DNA from 2 places in the Parabacteroides sp. D25 genome. Region 1 is predicted to be linked to the other one. Evidence: riboswitches for the same ligand, from Rfam matches in the RefSeq annotation. Region 1 holds a riboswitch; the other holds the start of a gene.
What was found. A riboswitch is a leader RNA that binds a small molecule or an ion and turns the genes downstream of it on or off. The one in region 1 is predicted to bind cobalamin.
Positions count from the first base shown of each region.

Region 2: linked by a shared signal. The riboswitch ahead of HMPREF0999_RS11065 (sirohydrochlorin cobaltochelatase) and the one ahead of HMPREF0999_RS03170 (ABC transporter substrate-binding protein) in region 1 are both predicted to bind cobalamin.

Region 1 covers NZ_JH976500.1:795,671-804,043, forward strand. The annotation lists gene HMPREF0999_RS03160 (hypothetical protein) at 391-903, shown strand; gene HMPREF0999_RS03165 (precorrin-2 C(20)-methyltransferase) at 952-1,656, opposite strand; cobalamin riboswitch at 1,723-1,922, shown strand; gene HMPREF0999_RS03170 (ABC transporter substrate-binding protein) at 1,985-3,148, shown strand; gene HMPREF0999_RS03175 (iron ABC transporter permease) at 3,158-4,195, shown strand; gene HMPREF0999_RS03180 (ABC transporter ATP-binding protein) at 4,197-5,210, shown strand; gene HMPREF0999_RS03185 (hypothetical protein) at 5,930-6,136, shown strand; gene HMPREF0999_RS03190 (helix-turn-helix transcriptional regulator) at 6,466-7,146, opposite strand; gene HMPREF0999_RS03195 (hypothetical protein) at 7,301-7,507, shown strand; gene HMPREF0999_RS03200 (hypothetical protein) at 7,514-7,729, shown strand; gene HMPREF0999_RS03205 (hypothetical protein) at 7,760-7,984, shown strand; gene HMPREF0999_RS03210 (hypothetical protein) at 7,950-8,174, shown strand; gene HMPREF0999_RS03215 (hypothetical protein) at 8,295-8,373, opposite strand, start outside.
Region 2 covers NZ_JH976503.1:115,081-123,453, forward strand. The annotation lists gene HMPREF0999_RS11060 (TonB-dependent receptor) at 1-1,999, opposite strand, end outside; gene HMPREF0999_RS11065 (sirohydrochlorin cobaltochelatase) at 2,146-3,063, opposite strand; cobalamin riboswitch at 3,191-3,388, opposite strand; gene aspT (aspartate-alanine antiporter) at 3,475-5,172, shown strand; gene HMPREF0999_RS11075 (bifunctional aspartate transaminase/aspartate 4-decarboxylase) at 5,185-6,834, shown strand; gene HMPREF0999_RS11080 (aconitate hydratase) at 7,105-8,373, shown strand, end outside.

The DNA.
Region 1 (8,373 bases):
CTTTATGTAAGTTTATATAGTTTGAACAAAGTAAATCTAATTTATTATAATAACAAAATGATACGGAACAAGGTTTTCCCCCTTTATGGAATAATAAGATTGTGTTATTTTGATATTTTTGTGCGAAGATGGCGAGGATCTTGCTTTTTGTGATAGCTGTCAGGCTTGAAATTAAACTTTTTGTAAAGTGAGCTTTGCAAAAATCATACGTTTTGCTTGTTGTACTTTTAAAGAATTATAAAATAGTCTTTAAAATTATTCATCTGTAATAATTTGATTAATTTTGTGATGTCACAACGATAAAAAGAAACCTAAAATGGTTTGAGTGTGATAAATTGAAACAGATAAGAGACTAATAACATTAGCAATATAATATGTAAATTTAAGGTTATGTCAACAGTAAGATTTAGTCAGGTTACATTTGCTACTAAATCGTGGGTAGCAGAAGCATGGGAAAAGATGGTAGTGGAATTGTTTAGCGGTCGTGTCGTAGCGGAAGTCAAACAATTGGATGAAGTATGTGAATCAAAGTGGGAAGTAGAATTGAAGAAGCTTCAAAACGAGGTTCATTCTTTATGTCATCATGCGATCCATCAATTGCTCCCGATAGCCGGCTCTTATCAACAGGCGTTACTGGATGACGTTGCCCAAGCCTATACGGTATACGCTCCGGAAGAAGCAGAGTCTATCTTCAACCGGGGAAACCAAGCGATCGAGGATATCAAAGGACATGTATCGGGTATTCGCTACAACGCTTGTAAAATGCGTGAGGCGAACCGTAAAGTAAGCGAGTTGGAAGATATGCACGCAAAAGCGGTCATGTACCATAATTCAGTGAAACCTTATATGGATACACTTCGTTTCCATATCGATCAGCTTAAGCATATATTGCATGTAGCGTAATAAGATGGGCTGTCCGGGTTTGGTTACTCTCCGGGCAGCCTTCTTCTTTTAGCGAGGTTGGATAATCAGTAGGGAGAAATAGGGGAAATCCTTGGAATGTATAGTGGCGATATCAGTAGTATAATATTCTTTTCTTGTTCCTACATTCTCGAAATAATGAAAAACCGCCTTATCCGCATACTGCCGGATACAAGTATGAATAGCCTCTTGGCAACCCGGTAATTTCATGATGACGATGATCATTCCATTTTCTATTTTTGCCGAAAGTTCATCGAACGACGCAGTCCCGGGGATTACGTTAATTTGCTCCTCTTGTTTTACGATATGTATCCCGGCCAAGGCACCTGCCGCTATAAATGCCGGAATTCCTGCGATTCGATCTACCGGGATTCCTGTTTCCTCGAATTTATCGTATACATATTGTATAGATGAATAAAAACCAGCGTCTCCCTCGGCGACGATCACGATTTGTTTCCCTTTCAAATATTCAGCTTGGGCATCCAGAAACAATTCGTTATAAGCGTTTAACGCATCTGTCCGTTCCTTACTCATTGGCAAAATAAACGGATGGATCAAGGATTCGTCTACCTCAATAGCTTTCAATATATCCGTCGCCCGAGATATGATTCCATGCTTGCCTTGTGTAGCAGGACAATAGATAATATCAGCCTTTTGTAATGTTTTAAGCCCTTTCAGCGTAATTAATTCCGGATCACCGGGACCTAATGAGACGAAGTGAATAGGATGATTCATGTGTATCTGTTTTTATTTGAAACGCAAAAGTCCTTAAAATTGTGGATGTATACAAATATTCTTACTACTTTTGTCACTGTAACAGGCTCCGCTTATCTCTTTTTCCGGGAGGCGGATTAAAAGGGAACCGGGTGAGAATCCCGGACAGACCACGCTGCTGTGAACTTTTAAACATTCGGACAATACCTTGGCCACTGGTTTTGTAATCGGGAAGGCGTCCTGAATGGAAGTAAGTCAGAAGACCTGCCGGTTCATAAATAAATGTTGCTGTCCCGTGGAGCAGGACGAGAGTAACTGTCAATGATCAACTGTCAATTAAACAAGGATTATGAATAAGTTTATAGCGGGTGGATGCTTGCTTTTATCGGTATTGACTTTATCATGTACTTCAGGTATCCGTGAAAAAGGAGAAATAGGGAAGACGGCTTCCGTAGAGCAATCTGCGTTCTCGCAAGAGCAGGTTAAGCCTTTATACGCCCAAGGATTCAAGCTTACCTATGCGGATCAATATCTCTTGGCTGATATCCAAGATCCTCAAAATGAGGAAAGCACCACGTTTCATTATGCGTTCGTGAAAAGAGGTGCGAAACCCACGGGGATTCCCGCTGATTATACGGTGATAGAGCTTCCTATCCGAAGCGTTATCTGTATGACTTCCCTGCAATTATCGAACTTTATTAAATTGGGTGCCTTGGATAGGGTCGTTGGGATTACCAGTACACGGCATTTGTTCAATAAAGAGATGAACGAACGCCTGAAAGAAGGTAAAACCGCTAAGATCGGTATCGAGGGGAATTTCGATAACGAGGTTATCATGAGCATGAATCCTGATTTGATCCTTGTATCGCCATTCAAGCGGGGAGGCTATGAGACGCTGAAAGACGTGGGTATTCCCTTGATTCCCCATTTGGGTTATAAGGAGACTACGCCATTGGGACAGGCCGAGTGGATCAAGTTCGTAGGCTTGCTGTTGGGGATAGAGAAAGATGGCAATGAGCGTTTCGCCACCATCGAGAAGAGGTATAATGAATTAAAGGAACTTACGGCGGATGGTAAGGTTAAAAAACGTCCGATCGTTTTTAGTGGCGAGTTACGGGGTGGAAACTGGTATGCCGTAGGAGGAAAGAGCTTCTTAGCGCAACTTTTCAAGGATGCCGGCGCTGATTATTTCTTGAAAGATGATGAGCGATCCGGTGGTGTTACATTAGACTTCGAGACGGTCTATAACCAAGCGGACGACGCTGATTATTGGCGTATCGTGAATAGTTTCCCGGGAACGTTCAGCTATGAGGCATTGAAAGAGCAAGATCCTCGTTATGAGGATTTCCGTGCGTTCCGGGAGAAAGGAATTATCTATTGTAATATGAAGAACACGCCGTTTTATGAGAGTATGCCGACAGAACCGGAGATCGTCCTAGCGGATTTGCTTCATATCTTTCATCCGGATTTATTACCGGATCATGAGTCGGTCTATTATTCTCGACTTAAATAAGGAACACTGATGAGACATTCAAATACCCTATGGATGCTGGCGATTGTCACGGCTATTTTTGTTCTAATCTTTTTGAATTTGGTGTTGGGGTCAGTCTCTATTCCTCTTCAATCGGTTTGGCATATTATCTGGAATTTAGGAAATGAGCCTATTACATGGCAGAATATTATCTGGAAATCCCGACTACCACAGGCATTGACAGCGTTGGTAGCGGGAGCTGGCTTATCCATCAGCGGCTTACAGATGCAAACCGTTTTCCGTAATCCATTGGCCGGACCTTCGGTCTTAGGTATCAGTTCGGGAGCGAGCATGGGTGTCGCTTTCGTGGTGTTGTTAAGCGGTAGTTTAGGGGGCGTTGCCTTGAGTAAACTTGGTTTTATGGGGGAGATCGCCTTATCGATAGCGGCCGTGATCGGTTCCTTATCCGTGATGGCGCTGATCGTGTATGTTTCCCAAAAGGTAAAAGGAAATGTCACGTTGTTGATTATCGGTGTGATGATCGGTTACGTGGCAAACGCCGTGATCGGTGTACTTAAATTCTTTAGCGTCGAGGAGGATATCCGTGCATACGTGATTTGGGGATTGGGTAGTTTCGCCCGTGTTTCCGGTAATCAGATGACGTTGTTCGTGATTCTTATGACAATCTTGATCCCTCTCTCGTTCCTGCTTATCAAGACCATGAACTTGATGCTTCTTGGGGATAGCTACGCACGCAATTTGGGACTTAATATCAAGCGGGCCCGTTTGTTGGTTATCACCTCGGCTGGGGTCCTTACGGCGATTGTCACTGCTTATTGCGGACCTATTATCTTCTTGGGGCTAGCCGTTCCGCATTTATGCCGGGCCATATTTCAAACTTCCGACCATCGGATTTTAATGCCTGCGGTCTTATTCGCCGGTGCGGCGTTGGCGTTGATCTGTAATTTGATCGCCCGTATGCCGGGGTTCGAGGGAGCGTTACCTGTCAACTCGGTAACCGCTTTAGTAGGTGCTCCAGTAGTGGCCTCAGTATTATTTAGAAAACGTAAGAATGAATTGAACGAGTAAGATGAAACAAGATACGATTCATATTAACGGACTTTCGATCGGTTACCATTCTAAGAGTAGTACAAAGCTGGTAGCTAAAGGTATACACTCTACGATCTATAGTGGTGAATTAACCTGTTTGCTGGGTGCTAACGGGGTGGGGAAGTCTACTTTATTGCGCACGTTATCGGCTTTCCAACCTAAATTAGATGGGGAAATATTGGTCCTAGGAAAAGATATAGATACTTATTCCGATAAGGAATTGAGCACCACGATCGGTGTCGTGCTGACCGATAAATGTGAGATCCGGAATATGTTGGTACGGGAATTGGTCGGGATGGGACGTAGCCCGTATACCGGCTTCTGGGGTAAGTTGAGCAAGGATGATAAGCGGATCGTGGAAGAATCCATCGCCCTTGTCCGCATTGAGGAACTAGCATCCCGCATGGTCCATACCTTATCGGATGGAGAACGCCAGAAAGTGATGATCGCTAAGGCGCTCGCTCAGGAGACTCCGGTTATTTACTTGGATGAACCTACCGCATTCCTTGATTTCCCCAGCAAGGTAGAGATTATGCAATTACTCCATCATCTAACCCGGAAAACGAATAAGACGATATTTATGTCCACTCACGATTTGGAGCTGGCTCTTCAGATATCGGATAAGATCTGGTTAATGGACAAAGCGAATGGTATCTCTACCGGTACTCCCGAGGATTTGGCATTGAGTGGTCATCTAAGCAACTTTTTCGCCCGGAAAGGGATTGTTTTCGATAAGGATACCGGATTATTCCGTATAGATAATCAATTCTCTCGACAGATTCGCCTCGTTGGACATGGACAGAAATACGCTATGGTGCGTAAAGGGCTCCAGCGAAACGGAATTTTGGCGAATCGGGAAGTGGAATCGAATATTTGGATTGAGACTGGCGATTTAAAGACCACCCACTTTATCATCCATGAGACTTCCGGCGGTACCTATATCACCCAAACGATAGAAGAATTACTTGCCTATTTTGATACTGAAAAATCATAACTATGAAATTTTCAATTCATAACTATGTTTTTCTTCATTCATAGTTATGAATTTTTTCCATTTACATCCATTGTTTTAAAGTAAGCTAGCTTCGTCGACTTTCCTGTAATTGCTTGAAAGATACATACAACTTTAATTCCACCATTCCTGTCACTCCTACGGCTGTGTGGAGTACAGGTGTTGTATATACCAACACATCTTCTCGCTTTTCAATTTCAGTTTGATCAAATGGTCCGGGAACAGCCACCCCTAATACTTGTCTGCCTTTCGTAGGGAATGGCTACAGACAAGAAGAATAAGCTTCCCATATAAGGGGGGTAAAACGAAATGTGTAAAGACCTACTGGTAGGGAAAATGACCATACAATAAGAATATCAATAAGTTAGACGGGTGAAGAGTAGGAGAAGTGTGCAAAACGAAAAGTGACACAGCCTTTACACTGGGCTTACATCGGCGGCCTATTTTGAACGGTTTTTAAACGGTTGCTTTACATTGGGGGGTACACAGGATTAATATAGGACCCGTACGGGCGCAAACGGGGCGCACAGGGATGTTTGATTGGCTCGGACGGGTGTTTGCTTGCCGGAGTGGTAAAGAGGCTTTAAACGGCCTCTTTTCTTTTATCCGGTTTCGATTATGATCGTGAGAAATATTTCTTTGATTATTCCAAATAATTATTATTTGGTATCTTTGCGAGAAAGAAAAATACCAAATGAGTTATGACGAAGGTTATCCATGTACATTTGATCTATGAGAAGAAGAACTATTATTTCGGCAGTCTTTCAGCCATCTTTGACGTGTTGACGGAGGCAGAAGTAGGTATTACCAAAAGCAGCCTTCTACACGCCGGGATGATCGATGGAAGCTGCAAAATAACGAAACGGGCAATGATTATCCAGTCGCACCTGATAAGAAGCGGTAAGTAGTTGTTTTATTAGTATTTAAGCCGTATTTAAACGGCTTCCCTTATGATAGCGGGTTTCCTACCGATTTGAACGGTCGGAAATACCGCTTTTTTGGTGTTGGGGATGCGATTGGGGATGCATTTGGAGGCGCATTTTTACTAAAACAAAAACGAAATGTATTATAAGGGGATGCGTTTGGGGATGCAAAACTATATGTTTTTATGGTACATTTACCTATATATAATACTTCGTTGTGGTTCTAATACGGGGTTTTTGCGCATATTGAGTAGTATAAAATCATAAGTTTTTTATTATTGCAGCCTATATAATAAGGCGTAAATATCTAAATATCAAAATAATCTATGCATACTTCCCAAAACTGCAAACACTTTTCGTATCATATTGATAGGAATCTCCTGTTCTCCATATTCAGGACTCTTATTTGTGGGTATTAAACGAACAAAGCCTTTTCTTTCTGACATGCGTATTCGTTTAACTGTTCTGTAATTGTCTGTTATAATTCCATAGATTTCACCGTATGGCAAATACTCAATCGGGTCAGTCATTTCTTTCAGAGCAATAAAATCACCATTATTTAATTCTGGTTCCATTGAGTGACCAGTGATATTACACCAAACAACGCCTTCTTTATTGTATGGTGGGAAATTGATGTAATAATCAGGGTTATTGGTTTGATCATTTAGTACTAAATCAAAGCCACCAATGAAATCTACATTATAATAAGGTGCTCCTTTATATTCATAGTTTACTTCGGGTAATTCATTTTTTTCTATATCTTCTTTATTATCAATCAATTCTAATCCATTATTTTTTAACATTGAACCTCTACCAGTAAGAAGCCAATCTGAATTAAGATCAGGAAATGCGTAGAGTATTTTCTCACATTTGTCAGAGCCTATATTCTCACCCTTATCTAATGCTCCATTAGATAATCCAGATTGTTGGTAAAATCTGTATTTGCTAATACCTTTATTTTCAATGTATTGCCGTATTCTTTGAACTGTGCCCATAATTTTATTAGTAAATTTACTCGCGAAATATTTTGTTATTAGAAGATTTACTATTAATATTGCAGTGTATTTAAAATATAAACACGCCTCAAAGATATGAAAAGGCGGCCATATAAACGAATATTAGAAGTAAAACTTAAAAATGACAAAGGATATGAATGACGAGATTCAAGAATGGCAGACACAAAGCGTGAAGCACAAAGTCGCTTACGTGTTGATGATGGACGGTATCAGTTTCAGATACACTGAAGAGACCGGGATTGTGTTTTCCGCTCCCGATTTTTATGTAAAGAATCTTATCCGGCGCTTGATGAGTTGCTACGGCGTGAGTTTGAAACCGATTATAAACGAATATAAATAAGAAACGATGAAGGCAAAAGTGATTATCGCTCAGGCGACGGCAGAAACAGTAGGATTTCTTTACGAACTGGTTAAGGGAATGGCAGAGAAAACAGCTATCAAGTCTTATCCGAGCGTGGACTGTCAAGCCGTGTTCTTTCCGGTGGATAAACATGACCTGTCTTTTGTGAAGCGGGTATTGGTAGATAGGAGCTTTTCTTTTAGAGTGGAAAATGCTGAGTAACAACAATAACAGATTAAGATAGATATAGAAATGAAGAGACGAATCATAGTAGAATATGGAGAGGTAAAGCGGATCGCTTTGCTGATGAATTGCACGCCGGAAATGGTATCATACAGCCTGGCATACCGGAAGAACACCCGGCTGGCGCAGGCGATCCGGAAAATGGCTTTGATGCGTGGCGGAGTTGAAGTGGGTGACGAACCGATAAACGATATGAACCATGGGAACGATATGGCAGGAGTTGTTCAAGAGTGAGCTGGCGTGGTGGAAGTCGCTCACCGCAAAACAAAAGTTTTATGCTGGGTATTTTCTTTTCAGCTTCACCCTGCTACTTGGAATGGCAGAAGAAAATCCCTTATGGCTGGTTATGCTGGTCGTGCTGAACTTCGGCAATTCCGCACGGCTGTTAAAACGAGTGCCGACAAATAAATTAGAGGAGGATTAAATTATGGCAACAAAGAAAGTATATGACGCCTGCTGCAGGGCGATGAAAAAAGGCAGACACATGGCATGTTCAAGCACCAATCCTGAATTTCATAGAATTGTGCGCCCGCCTTTAAAAGAGTTATTTGGGCACAAATGTTTGGTTAGCGAGACAGAGTTTATGCGATGCTGCGAACGCGAAAAGCGATGCCACCTTAACG
Region 2 (8,373 bases), on a different contig from region 1:
TCAATTCCGGATCCTTTATTTCTTTCATCTCCCGGATCTTGGAGTCGTTCAATCCATAACCGATCGTCAGCGCTAAGGTGCTTACCGGAGAAAGAGTGACATCAAAATCAAAACCCTTGGAATCTTGTACACCCACCTGTCCGATTACGCTCTTCGTGGTAGTCTCGCCGTTTACCTCCACTTGATAGTTGTTGGTCAACGTAGCCGTACTGTTCATCTTCCGGATATAGAACAAGCTGGCATTGGCGCTTAATATATTGTTCAATTGATATTTAAGACCCACCTCGGCTTGGTATCCTTTCTCCGGCTTAAATACTTCCTCATTGCGAGCAGGCTCGAAACGATTTCCATCACCTCCTACATAAATGACGTTATCTTGATAGAACGTACGGATCGGCTTGAAGAAAGAGGCGAAAGACGCATAAATGGATGTATTCGGATGGGGCAGATAGACCGCTCCGAAACGATAGGTCAACGCCTTATTCTTTATCATATTGAAGCTTGAATGCTCCTCATACTCACGTCGTCCGGTAGGAGTTGTAGCGCTGGCGGACATATAACGGAAAAAGTCGTAACGTAGAGCGGCTAATACCTTCCATTGCTCGTTGAACTCAACCATATCTTGAAGATAAAGGCTGTTGGAATAATGATGCGTAACCGTTGCTTTCGAGAATTTACTGGTCATATATCCCATGCTATGCGGATCATAAACGGATACATGCGAATAAAGGCCGGGACCCTGAACATCATCTCCTAAATTATAGCCCGAATAGCTGGTACGATTCAAGGCGACGAAAGAGTAACCTCCCATATACGTATGCTTTATCTCACCCGTCCTGAATTTACCGCTTAGCTCGAGCGTATTGGTTACCGTCTTGGCTATATGGGAGAAGCGAAGCGGGAAAGAAAGATATACACTGTCCAAACAGATATATTTTTTCTGGCCATTTTTCATATAATAATGATCATAGATCGGATCATCACTTTCGAGATAGTCGAGGGCTTCCGTCCCAAAATAGTTGATATCGTCGTTATTGTAAGAAAGGCGATCTGTTAGTTTCGCACCGTTCCAAAAAGTATGTGTGTACTGCGTTGATATGTTCCAAGCGTGATTCTTCATAAAGTCGGACTCGTTATTGTAGCGAGCCTCACGGTCAAGTCCCGGTAGCATATCATTTTTATGGAGATATAACTGTCCTGTTTGCACATTATATACATCATTTGCCATTAAATCGGGAAGACCGATCTCCGTCCCATAGAAGTCGCGGTTAAAACCTCCACGAACATCTAATATGTCACGTTCCGTCATTTTAGCTTGCAATGCCAGATAACCGGAAAAGCGACGGTTGCCATTATCACGCCAGCCCTCTTGATCGGAAAAGTTGACATTGGCGTAATAATTGACCGGACCGACCAATTTACCGCCCATGCCAAGCGTCGCCTCTTTATTCTCGTAACTACCATAGGCCAATCGGGCGTTAACGCTCTGTTTCTCTGACGGGGATTTACGAACGATATTCAAGGTTCCACCTACGGCTGAATGTCCGTAAAGTACAGAAGCCGGTCCCTTTAATAATTCAATAGACTCGATACAGGATAGATCGGGTACGGGATAAGAGTTGTTTATTGCCGAACGTTCATCGCGGATACCGTCTATCATCATGATAGAATGATCGAAACCACGGATCGACAATTGTTGAAATGCGCCATAAGATGTCTGGAATCGTACGCCCGGCATAAAGCGTACCGCATCTTGGATATTACGGATACCTCGCAACTCCAAACTACTCGCCGTAATGCTATTAATTGAAATAGGAAGATATTTCATAGGTACGTCCAACTTCGTGATTTGTGGACGTGGCTTGCGTGCGGCGGTCGCTACGACTTCTTGAATATTGAATGTCGTATCGGCGAAATTCGTGTACTCATTCTTGTGTTGCGCCTGCATCGTACTGATACATAAGGCTGTCAACGGTAAGATTGTCAAAACTCTTTTCATATATTTAGCATTATAACTGTTTATTGTATGCATGTGAAATCCCTTTCGAAAGAAATTCCATTTTCCTTCGAATGAAAATTTAGTTTCTTTCGGAAGGAATTACTTTTTCTTCCGAAAGGAATAAAACATAGATTTGGAGAACTTTTTTAGTCCTTCTCTACCGCATAAGCTTTCTTCTTATCAACGATATCGATCATCTTATGTTTAGCCATGAAACGGGCATGTTCGATGAAGATCTTCTGAATATCCGGATTCTGTCCCAGACCTTCCATAAATACGCTTACCTCGTAGCCTTTCTTTTCCAATTCCTCTTTCCAATCACCGGCGATATCGTTTTTCGCATGGTCTCCGGCAACAAACATAAATGGCATCAACAAGACTTTCTTCGTTCCATTGGCCTTTACTTGGGCTACCATCGTATCAAAAGTAGGATAGCCCTCGATGGTTCCTACGGAATAATCCTTGAATCCCTTCTCCTTCAACATATAATCCAACATAGCATATTGGGCCGTCGCCGGTGTATAAGTGCCATGGCCTACCAATAAAGTAGCGCCTTCTTTCGCCCCATTTTTTATGATAGCGGCGATTACCGCCTCATAATCCTCCGGTGTATACAATAAAGGATTACCGATACGAATCTCCTTGAAAGAAGATTTCATGGTGGCAACATCCTTACGTAAGGATTCCATCTCGATACCTTCGATTATATTCGTGGATTGGATCAAAATGTGCGTATAACCATCAGCCTTTAACTTTTCCAAGGCTTCGATCGGGTTTAGTTTCTCTATGCCACGAGCTTTTAAGCGGCGCATTACAATGCGAGAAGTCCATGCCTCACGCAACTCAACATCTTTGAAAGCTTCTTTCGCTTTTTGATTGATCGCGTCGATTGTCAAGGCACGGGTATCATCATGGGTTGTTCCAAAATGTACCATCAATAAAGCGGCCTTATCGCCCGGTTGTAAAGAGGCGAATAAATCGGATGCTACAAAATTCTCGCCATCGTGCGCACGACAAACTAGGCTGATGACCAGCAGGAAGAAAGATAGTAAGTGTTTCCTCATCATATGAATATATTAATAATTAGATTACATATCAATCCCACGGAGACAACGTATTATTCCGTCTCCAACATCTTTTAGATATAGGTGATATTTCTATCCTCTTAATTACTCCTAACCCCGGGAGGAATTAATCATTACTTCGCTTGGCAGGTTTCCTGACTGGCTCGGAAAGCAACCTTCCCATCTTTCTTAAGACAGTGGCATAGCAGAACGCTTTCCTTTTCAAGAGCTTCACAGTAGCGGGCACTGTTCCGGATTCTAACCGGATTCCCTTTTATAGAGTTGTCGGTAGACAAACTCTATCACCTAAGCGGTCGCAAATTTATATAAATAATTCCGAAAAGTAACAACATCTTTCAAAGAATCCCTGTTCCAATAGCATCTTTTTTGTTTAACATCAAATAAATAGATATGGAATGGATAACTAATTTACTTCAACATTATCCGGAGCTAGCTATTTTCATAACCTTAGCTCTCGGTTTCTGGATTGGCAAGTTTAAGATAAAGAAGTTCACGCTGGGAACGGTTACCAGCGTATTATTGGTCGGTGTATTGATCGGGCAATTAAAAATCGATATAAGCGGACCGTTAAAGTCCGTCTTTTTCTTGATGTTCCTCTTCGCTGTAGGATATAGCGTTGGGCCACAGTTCTTCCGGGGATTGAAAAAGGAAGGTCTTCCTCAAATGCTTTTCGCCGCCGTCATGTGTATATTTTGTTTGATCGCTCCTTTTTTGTTAGCGAAACTTATGGGATATAACGCAGGCGAGGCCGCAGGATTATTGGCGGGCTCCCAGACGATGTCGGCAGTATTAGGAGTTGCCGAAGATACGATCGGACAGATGAATATTAGCGATACGGATAAAAGCGCTATGGTAAATGTAATGCCCGTGGCCTATGCGGTAACTTATATTTTCGGTACGGCAGGATCCGCATGGTTAGTGAGTGATATCGGGCCACGTCTTTTAGGAGGACTCGACTACGTGAAAAAAGCGTGTAAAGAGCTAGAGGCTAAAATGGGAAATAACGACGAGAGCGAGCAACCGGGCTTTATGCCTGCCGCCCGTCCGGTAACTTTCCGGGCCTATAAGATTAGTAATGAATGGTTCAAGGATGGCAAAAGCGTAAAGCAGTTGGAGGTATATTTAGACCAATTGGGACGGCATTTGTTCGTGGAGCGTGTCCGTATTAATAATGTAGTAACTGATGTTAAACCGGATTTGGTTTTACATACCGGAAATGAGGTTGTCCTAAGCGGTCGCCGGGAATTCGTGATCGGAGAGGAGAACTGGATTGGCGACGAGGTCAATGACATTGAATTGCTCGATTTTCCGGCAGAGACGTTACCCGTACTAGTGATCCATAAGGAATACGTGGGGAAAAAGATCTGCTATTTACGCAATCAATCGTTTATGCATGGTGTTAGCATCAAGTCCGTAAGGCGTGCGGGTATCAATATCCCGGTCTTGGCCGCTACGGTGATAGATTCCGGTGATATGCTGGAATTGGCAGGCATGAAATCAGAGGTAAATAAAGCGGCGACGGCTTTAGGATATCCCGATCGCCCAACCAATCAGACCGATTTGATTTTCGTGGGTATCGGTATTTTCTTAGGGGGAATTTTAGGTTCGCTCGCGATTCATTTCGGGGGTGTCCCGATTAGCCTAAGTACGAGTGGAGGTGCTTTGATAGCCGGGCTCGTCTTTGGATGGCTTCGTTCTAAGCATCCGACCTTCGGGCGTATTCCGGAGCCTTCCGTCTGGATATTAAATAATTTGGGATTGAATATGTTTATCGCCGTAGTCGGTATCACGGCGGGTCCCAGTTTCGTGACCGGATTGAAGGAAGTCGGTATAAGTTTATTTATTATCGGTGCTTTAGCGACATCTATCCCGCTTATCATCGGTATTCTGATGGGACGTTACGTTTTTAAGTTCCACCCGGCTATTACTTTAGGTTGTACGGCGGGTTCACGTACGACAACTGCCGCATTAGGAGCGGTGGAAGATGCCGTAGGAAGTGAGACTCCAGCCTTAGGCTATACCGTTACCTATGCGGTGGGTAATACTTTATTAATCATCTGGGGTGTCGTTATTGTGCTAATCATGTAATATATATAATGTATGGACAAGAAGAAAATACATGTCACGAGAGAATATGAGAAAAAGATGTCGGAGATTAGCCCTTTCGAGCTAAAGAACATCTTGATAGAGTTAGCGGATGAGAGCGCTCGTAAAAGTACGCACATCATGCTGAACGCAGGAAGGGGAAATCCAAACTGGATCAGTACGGTTCCACGGGAGGCATTCTTCCTATTAGGGCAGTTCGCCTTGGAGGAATGCCTGCGGGAAACCGAATTGGCAGATGAGATGGCCGGAGCCGCAGGGGTTCCCAACCGCAAAAGGATCGCGTCTCGCTTCGTACAGTTTCTAAAGAAACATGCGCAATCTCCCGGCGCTACTTTATTGAAGGGTACCTATGAATATCTGGTCACGGAAAAAGGTGTAGATGAGAATGAACTTGTATATGAATGGGCGGAAGGTGTCATTGGTGATCAATATCCGGTTCCCGATCGTATCTTGAAATATACGGAAATGCTCGTGCGGGATTATTTAGACCAAGAATTATGTGATAACCAGCCCCCTGAGGGAATATTCGATCTTTTCGCTACCGAGGGCGGAACTGCCGCCATGTGTTATATCTTCGATTCCTTGCAGCAGAATTTCTTGTTGAATAAGGGAGACAAGATCATTCTCTTCGCTCCGGTATTCACTCCTTATATAGAGATTCCGGAACAGGCTCGTTATCTTTTTAATGTCATAGAGATAAAAGCCTTGAAGATGACAAAAGACGGCTATCACACGTGGCAATATCAAGAAAAGGATTTAGATGTCCTGAAAGATCCTAGCGTGAAAGCCGCTTTCATAACAAACCCGAGCAACCCGCCTTCATACGGATTGACAAAAGCATTGATGAATAGGATCGTTGAGATCGTACGGAACGACAATCCCAACCTTATGATTATTACGGATGATGTGTATGCGACATTTATTCCGCATTTTCGCTCGATGATGGCCGAATTACCAAAGAATACGTTATGTGTCTATTCTTTCTCCAAATATTTCGGAGCAACCGGATGGAGATTGGCGGTAATCGCTTTACATCAAGATAATATTTACGACCGGATGATCCGTGAATTGCCAAGAGATAAACAGGAGCTTCTAAAAAAACGATATAGCAGTCTATCCTTACATCCCGAGGATATCCGCTTTATTGATCGTATGGTAGCCGATAGCCGTCAAGTAGCCTTGAATCATACGGCCGGTCTTTCCTTGCCACAACAAACACAAATGTCTCTGTTTGCGTCTTTCGCTCTATTAGATGCGGAAAATACCTATAAGAAAAGGATGCAGGATATGATCCACGAGCGTTTACACACATTGTGGGAAAGCACCGGATTCACCTTATTAGACGACCCTTTGCGTGCGGGATATTATAGTGAGATCGATATGCTTGTCTGGGCTAAGAAATTCTATGGGGATGATTTCGTGGAATATCTAAAAAAGAATTACGAACCTCTGGATGTCGTTTTCCGTCTGGCACAGGAAACTTCCTTGGTTTTACTGAACGGAGGAGGTTTTGATGCTCCCGAGTGGTCTATCCGCGCATCTTTAGCCAACCTTAAACGGGAAGATTATGTCCGGATTGGAGAGGGTATCGCATCTATTTTGCATAGTTATGCCCAAAGATGGAAAGAAAGTCTCGATAAGTAGAAAAAACAGCTCCAAGGCTTGAACAAAACGGGCTAATGGTACGTTTTATTAATAAACGTGCGATTAGCCCGTTTTTCTAAGTTATCCGGGAGATTATAAATAACCTCTATAACCTCATAGAAATTATCGAACAAATTGTATTTCATTATATTATATATTTGTTGATAATAAAAACAAAGACTCATTGGCAGATGTCTTATTTATTACATTTTAGCTGGTTATAGATAAATATATTTGCGAAAAGGCTTACAATAAAAAACGAATATGAATATGGTGTACGACATTGACATGCTTAGAAATTTCTATGCGAATTTCCCCAGAAGAGTGGACACAGCCCGCGAACGTATCGGTGGTCGCCCGATGACCTTGGCCGAGAAAATCTTATATGCGCATCTATACGATGAAAGCTCGACTCGCCTTTTCAAAAGAGGTGAGGATTATGTGAATTTCCGTCCCGACCGTGTGGCTATGCAAGATGCCACCGCTCAGATGGCGCTTTTACAATTCATGAACGCCGGAAAAGAAAAATCCGCAGTACCGGCTACCGTGCATTGCGACCATTTGATCCAAGCGAATATGGGAGCCAAAACGGATATCGATACGGCTACCAAAAGCAATAGCGAGGTCTATGATTTCTTGAAATCGGTCTCCGATAAATATGGAATCGGTTTTTGGAAACCCGGAGCAGGCATTATCCATCAAGTGGTATTGGAAAATTATGCGTTTCCCGGCGGTATGATGGTAGGAACTGATTCACATACCCCGAATGCCGGAGGACTTGGAATGGTCGCTATCGGAGTAGGAGGAGCCGATGCCGTGGATGTCATGACCGGAATGGAATGGGAACTGAAGATGCCGAAACTAATTGGTGTTAAGTTAACTGGTAGTTTGAATGGTTGGGCCTCGCCGAAGGACGTGATTCTTAAGCTAGCGGGCATCTTAACCGTAAAAGGTGGAACGAACGCTATCATCGAATATTTCGGTCCGGGCACCGCCTCAATCTCAGCGACCGGAAAAGCTACGATCTGTAATATGGGTGCCGAGGTAGGAGCGACTACTTCCTTATTCCCATTCGATAATACAATGGCTCAATATCTTCGTGCCACGGGACGTGACGAGGTAGCGAGCTGGGCCGAAGCTATCGGTGAATATCTGGAAGCGGATATGGACGTTCGTGCCGAGCCAGATAAGTTTTACGATCGTGTAATCGTTATTAACCTTTCCGAATTGGAGCCGCATATCAACGGTCCGTTCACGCCGGATGCAGCTACGCCTATCTCGGAGTTTGCCGCAAAAGTAAAAGCGAATGGCTATCCCCGAAAGATGGAGGTCGGATTAATCGGTTCCTGTACCAACTCTTCTTATCAAGATCTAAGCCGTGCGGCATCTATTGCTCGCCAAGCTTATGAGGATAAAATACCGGTAGCGGCACCCTTGATCATCAACCCGGGTTCCGAGCAAATCCGTTATACGGCAGAAAGAGATGGTATTATCGGTGATTTTGAACGGATTGGCGCAACCATTATGGCGAATGCCTGT